Regions from separate parts of the Mesorhizobium sp. P2_D6 genome, predicted to be linked through region 2. Evidence: predicted binding sites of a transcription regulator. Region 2 holds the regulator's gene; the other holds the start of a gene.
The links. Region 2 encodes HrcA, which represses chaperone genes, less so after heat shock. Its sites were predicted from a motif close to GTTAGCACTCNCNNNNNGNGAGTGCTAAC; they were not measured.
Positions count from the first base shown of each region.

Region 1: a site for HrcA is predicted at 1,984-2,012, ahead of groES (co-chaperone GroES). Genes of this name have one in related genera too.

Region 1 covers NZ_JBFUEG010000014.1:53,293-56,708, reverse strand. The annotation lists gene AC1D1L_RS24895 (beta-ketoacyl-ACP synthase III) at 1-127, shown strand, start outside; gene panD (aspartate 1-decarboxylase) at 186-638, shown strand; gene groES (co-chaperone GroES) at 2,094-2,390, shown strand; gene groL (chaperonin GroEL) at 2,456-3,416, shown strand, end outside.
Region 2 covers NZ_JBFUEG010000019.1:84,330-87,745, forward strand. The annotation lists gene AC1D1L_RS28310 (VOC family protein) at 1-106, opposite strand, end outside; gene rph (ribonuclease PH) at 297-1,013, opposite strand; gene hrcA (heat-inducible transcriptional repressor HrcA) at 1,267-2,352, shown strand; gene AC1D1L_RS28325 (hypothetical protein) at 2,389-2,592, shown strand; gene AC1D1L_RS28330 (PQQ-dependent sugar dehydrogenase) at 2,696-3,416, shown strand, end outside.

The sequences.
Region 1 (3,416 bases), on a different contig from region 2:
CGCCGCGACGATCCCGCTCTCGCTGTCGCTCGCCCATCGGGCGGCGCCGTTCCGGCCGGGGGAGAAGGTTCTTCTGGCGGCCGCGGGTGCGGGTCTTAGCGGCGGTGCGATCGTCGTTGGAATTTAGCCACGCGAACCGAACTGCCAAGACTGACCTTGAACGATGAATACAGGGACAACGACCAATGCGAAAACTAGTCGCCGGCAAGCTGCACGGCATCCACGTCACCGAAGCGAACCTCAACTACCATGGTTCGATAACGCTCGACCCCGACCACTGCGAGGCAGCCGGGATCCTGCCGATGGAATTCGTGGAGATATGGAACAAGAATTCCGGTGCGCGGATTTCGACCTATGTCATCCTCGGCGAGCGCGGTTCACGGTGCTGCATCCTCAACGGAGCGGCGGCTCGCACCTGTCAGCCCGACGACCCAATTATCGTCTGCAACTCCATCTACCTGGACGAAGTGCATATCACCTCGCTGAAGCCGCGCATCGTCACGTTCGACCAGGATAACTACATACTCGACCGCCTGAGCTACTCCGTCGATCTTGACACAGACGGCCGTTACAGTTTCTCGATCCTTGATGAGGCGAATGAAGCTTTGGCAATTCCAGCCTTGGTTTCCGGGGCGTGAGCCGCGCTCCGCAGATGTGCGAGCCTCGGCACTGAAGAGCGTCTGGTCTAAGACTCGACGAAGTTGCTGAAAAAGGGCCGATGCCCACTGCGCCTTGGGCACCGTGGGCCTTCGTGGGATGGCGCAATGTCTCGCAGCTGCTGATCCGCGAACAGCGGTTTGCATGTCTGACCCTTGTCTCAGGTTACTTGCGGTGGCGGCTTGCAAATTCTTTCTGCTTTCTCAAGCGCCGCGGCTGGGTCCTTGACGACCTGGCTTTTCATGATCTTTGCCGCCGTGTCGATCAAGCAGGCCACCGTCTTCCGCATCGGCAGCGGTGCCAACCATCATCGCGAATATGGCTAGCCGAACGGCCGCAAGCAGCATTGAGGTGGGCCTTCGGCAAAGTGTTTCCCGCCGGCGCCAAGGCTCGCCAGCCATCCGACGCCTGATCGCGTTACATATCAGGTTCGTCGATCGGTGGCTTGGCAGCAAGACCGAGCCTGGCTCGTTGGCCATCGGCGTAATTTTCGGCGGGAAACTGTGTCTTGAACCGAAGAACTGTCAGTTTGCCGTCCTCGACAATATGAACAACCCATCCCCCACTACAACGCTTGACCCGCACGTCATTAGGTTCGCCAGCCACCATTGCTGCCCCTCATTTTCGTTGCCCTTGGGCTGAGACTGGAAGTCGTTCCCGCACATCGGAAAACATAGGACCTTACGTAACGTCAAGCCCCGATTTTGGGATAGCCGATGCCTTGTCGATTTCAGGGTGACGGCGATTCTGGTCCGCAACGTCCGTGATTGCTCAAATCGATTTAGATGCGCAGATTTTGCATGTTAATTCAGCCTTGTTATCCACAACTAACGTGAATGGGAACGCGTATTCAGTCCGAGTACCTCTGCAAAAAATCTGCCGCTCTGGTGAGGGGAGCGGGCGATCAGGGCGTGTGAGGTGCTGACGTCAAACGCGAGATTCCGGAAGATTGATAAAATCGTTTGTTTCGATGAGATGCATCCACCCTGTGGATAGAAATACAGTCCCATGAACGGGCAAGCCTCTGGTGCGGGAGATGATGCTAAAGGAGACATCCCGCATGGCCACTCCACGCAAAAGCTCGGCACGTCTCGGCGCTACCAAATGCTCAGCCCCTCACCTCGCTCTCTACGGTGCGACGAAGCGCGCTGGCAGATCGCGGAAGGCACAATGGTTACCGATCCGCAGGGTGGATTCATCCTGTGGGTCGAGCCTCCGAACACCATCGATTGGCTCGACTCTTTCAGGGCTGCATCGTCCGGAAAATCGTGATCGCCCACCCTCTTGTCTTGACTAGCCCCAGCCTAGGGCTTATCTCGTCGCATTGTTAGCGCTCGCCCTTGGTGAGTGCTAACCGCAGGCCGGCATAGCCGAGCTTTGTAAGTTATCCGGCGTCGCCGGACGCTTTTCTCACCGTTCTCATCGAGGAAGAAAAAATGGCAAAGTCGAAGTTCCGCCCGCTTCATGACCGCGTGGTCGTTCGCCGGGTCGAATCCGAATCCAAGACCGCCGGCGGGATCATCATCCCGGATACGGCAAAGGAAAAGCCGCAGGAAGGCGAGATCATTGCTGTCGGCTCCGGCGCTCGTGACGAAGCCGGCAAGCTGGTCCCGCTGGACGTCAAGGCTGGCGACCGTATCCTGTTCGGCAAGTGGTCGGGCACCGAAGTCAAGCTCAATGGCGAAGACCTTCTGATCATGAAGGAAGCCGACATCATGGGCATCATCGGCTAACACGCCGCTGCCTTTCATCCGTACCATCCAATCTGAATTTCGGGCGAAATGCCCAGGAGTTAAAAATGGCTGCCAAAGACGTAAAATTCTCCCGTGACGCCCGCGAGCGCATGCTGCGCGGTGTCAACATCCTCGCCGACGCGGTGAAGGTGACGCTCGGCCCCAAGGGCCGCAACGTCGTTATCGACAAGTCGTTCGGCGCCCCGCGCATCACCAAGGACGGCGTCACCGTCGCCAAGGAAATCGAGCTTGAAGACAAGTTCGAAAACATGGGCGCACAGATGGTCCGCGAAGTCGCTTCGAAGACCAACGACATCGCCGGCGACGGCACCACGACCGCGACCGTTCTGGCGCAGTCGATCGTCCAGGAAGGCCACAAGGCGGTTGCCGCCGGCATGAACCCGATGGACCTGAAGCGCGGCATCGATCTTGCCGTGACCGACGTCGTCGCGACGCTGATCAAGAACGCCAAGAAGATCAAGACCTCGGAAGAGGTTGCCCAGGTCGGCACGATCGCCGGCAATGGCGACGAGTCGGTCGGCAAGATGATCGCGGAAGCGATGCAGAAGGTCGGCAACGAAGGCGTCATCACGGTCGAGGAAGCCAAGACTGCCGAGACGGAACTCGAAGTCGTGGAAGGCATGCAGTTCGACCGCGGCTATCTCTCACCCTACTTCGTCACCAACGCCGACAAGATGGTTGCCGAGCTCGAGGACGTCTACATCCTGCTGCACGAGAAGAAGCTCTCCAACCTCCAGGCCATGCTGCCGGTTCTCGAAGCCGTCGTGCAGACCTCCAAGCCGCTGCTCATCATCTCGGAAGACGTCGAAGGCGAGGCTCTGGCCACGCTGGTCGTCAACAAGCTGCGCGGTGGCCTGAAGATCGCCGCCGTCAAGGCTCCGGGCTTCGGTGATCGCCGCAAGGCCATGCTGGAAGACATCGCCATCCTCACCGGTGGCCAGGTCATCTCGGAAGACCTCGGCATCAAGCTCGAGAATGTCGGCCTCAACATGCTCGGCCGCGCCA
Region 2 (3,416 bases):
CGACTTTGCCGAGGAGGTCGAGGCCGAGGATGTCGCGGTAGAACGCTTCGGCGGCGGCGAGATCGGTGACGTAGAGAGCGGATTCCAAAACAGCAGAGGGAGTCACGAGGCACCCCCCTCTGCCCTGCCGGGCATCTCCCCCGCAAGGGGGAAGATTGGCAGTTCCGCTGGCGGCGTCTCAACGTTGATGGTTGGCGAAAACGGTAGCAACCTCTGATCTCCCCCCTTGCGGGGGAGATGGCCGGCAGGCCAGAGGGGGGTGTGAAGGATCGCCGACGTCATCGCAGTAAATTCAATCAGGCCACAGCCATCTGCTGCAAACTCACCAACCTTTGGATGCCCTTCTTGGCCAGACCCATCAGCTCCGCGAACTGCCCTTCGGAGAAAGGCTCGCCCTCGGCGGTGCCCTGGATCTCGACGATGCCGCCCTTGCCGGTCATGACGAAATTGGCGTCGGTACCGGCCGACGAATCCTCGATATAGTCGAGATCGATGACCGGCTGACCGTCATGGATGCCGCAGGAAATTGCCGCGACATGGTCTTTCAGCACTTTGGCAATGCTGGCCATCTGCCGTGCTTCCATCCAGCGCAGGCAATCGTAGAGCGCTACCCAGCCGCCGGTGATCGAGGCCGTGCGGGTGCCGCCATCGGCCTGGATGACATCGCAGTCGACGGTGATCTGCTGTTCGCCCAGCGCCTGCAGGTCGACGACCGCGCGCAGCGAACGGCCGATCAGCCGCTGGATCTCCAGCGTGCGGCCGCCTTGTTTGCCGGCAGAAGCTTCACGGCGCATGCGTTCGCCCGTCGAGCGCGGCAGCATGCCGTATTCAGCCGTCACCCAGCCCTTGCCGGAATTGCGCATCCAGCCCGGCACCTTTTCCTCCAGGCTCGCCGTGCACAGAACATGCGTGTCGCCGAATTTCACTAGGCACGAGCCTTCGGCGTGTTTGGACACGCCGCGCTCGAAGGAGATGGCGCGCATTTCGTCGGCTTGGCGTTTGGAGGGGCGCATCGAGGCCTCTTTCTGTTCTTTTTGCGGTTGCGTGGGCGGCTTGTAGACGCATGCAGCCCATGGCGCAAAGGAAAATGGCCGCAAACGCGGCGCCGTGACCGCATACGGCATTGGGCGATCGCAAGAGCGACGCCGCTGGCCGCAAACGCGGCAGCGGGCGATCTGGAACAGACGCCGCTGACCGCAAGTGCGGCAGCGGGTTGCGCAGGGGCGAAGGAAGTCTATATCCTTTAGCCGGAGGTTTTTGGCCCGAATGACCAAGGCAGTCACCGAACCCAGTCTGCTGGCACCCGCGCTGCAGTCGCTCGACATGCGCTCGCGCGACATTTTCCGGCGCATCGTTGATTCCTACCTCAAGGATGGTGAGCCTGTGGGATCGCGCAGCCTGTCGCGCATCCTGCCGTCGTCGCTGTCGCCGGCCACCATCCGCAATGTGATGAGCGATCTCGAACATCTCGGCCTGATCTATGCCCCGCACATCTCGGCCGGGCGGCTGCCGACACAGACGGGCCTGCGTTTCTTTGTCGATGCCTTCATGGAGCTCGGCGATCTTTCCGACGAGGAACGCCGCGTCATCGAGGCGCAGGTGCGCGCCTCCGGCTCGGGCGCGACGCTGGAACACATGCTGACCGAGGCCAGCCAGATGCTGTCGGGCATGTCGCGCGGCGCCGGCCTGGTGCTGGCCACCAAGAACGAGGTGGCGCTGAAGCACATCGAGTTCATCCAGCTTGAGCCGACCAAGGCGCTGGCCGTGATGGTGTCGCAGAACGGCGATGTCGAGAACCGTGTCGTCGACCTGCCGGCCGGCATCACCGTCTCGCAACTGCACGAAGCCTCCAACTTCCTAAACGCCCATATCAGGGGCCGCACGCTCGCTGAGGCGCGCATCGAGATCGCTCGTATCAAGGACGAGACCAGGGCCGCCCTCGACACGCTGTCGCAGGATCTCGTCGAAAAAGGCCTGGCGGTGTGGGCGGGCGCCGACAGCGGCCTGCCGGCGCGTCTCATCGTGCGCGGCCGCGCCAATCTGCTCGAAAATGTCACCGCCCAGGCCGACATCGAATTGCTCAGGCACCTGTTCGAGGACCTGGAAACGCAGGACGGGCTGATCCAGCTGCTCGACCTCGCCGAGGACGGCCCCGGCGTGCGCATCTTCATCGGCTCGGAAAACAAGCTGTTTTCGCTCTCCGGCTCGTCGCTGGTGGTGGCGCCCTACCGCGACAAGGATGCCCGGGTCGTCGGCGCGCTCGGCGTCATCGGCCCTACCAGGCTGAATTATGCCCGCATCGTGCCCATGGTCGACTACACTGCCCAATTGATTACCCGGATGTTGAGATAAGTCCGAAGCCGGCATCACCGCAAAGGAGGGCGCAGAATGGCGCTTGAATCGTTCAAGGCCCAGATCAGTCTGCTGCTCGAGGAAATGGTCAACCAGCCCGAGGACGAGCACGAAATCCAGGAGCAACTGCGCGAAAAACTCCGCGAAATGCGCGCCATGGGCCTGCCGCTGCCGGACGATCTCGTCGCGCTGGAAAAGCGGCTCGACGACGATCTCGATGTCGAGGAAGAAGACAGCTGACGGGTTTCGCTTGAATCTGCGCGCACGCTTCTCTTTTGTGGCGCTCGCACGATATCTCTTCTTTGCATGACGCCCCAACTGGCGTGAATTCGAGGAGGACAGCGTGATCCGGATTGCCGGCTTCGCGAGCCTTGCCCTGCTTGTGGCCACCAGTGCCGTCGCTCAGCAAGCCGATCAACCGCTGCTGACCGGCAAGGACGCTTTCGGCGGTTGGAAGGCGGACAAACCGGGCGTGCGCCGGCTGATCAAGCCGGATGATCTGCAAAAGCCCTATCTTACTGAATCCGCCTCCAACGGCGCCGGCCTCGGCGATCGGCCCGAAGGCGCCAAGCCCGTCCTGCCGCCCGGCTTCTCGGCCGAATTGATCGCCTCCGGCATCGCCAATCCGCGCGTCGTGCGCGTGGCGCCGAATGGCGATTTGTTCGTTGCCGACAGCCACGCCAACCAGATCCGCGTCTATCGGCTGGCCAAGGACAGCGCGAAGCCGACCGAGGACGGCATTTTCGCCGGCGATCTCAACCAGCCCTACGGCATCGCCTTCTACCCGCCGGGCGACAAGCCGCAATGGGTCTATATCGCCAACACCGACAGCGTGGTGCGCTTTGCCTATCGCGACGGCGACCTGAAAGCCTCAGGCGAAGCGGAGACAATCGTCCCCGACATCCCGTCGGGCGGCCACTGGACCCGCGACATCGCCTTCTCGGCTGACGGCAAGACGCTCTATGTCTCGGTCGGGTCCAGATCGAATGTCGCCGAGGGCACGGGGAAGGAACCGCGTGGCGGCCTCGACGCCTGGGCCAAATCGATGCCGCTGGGTGCCGCCT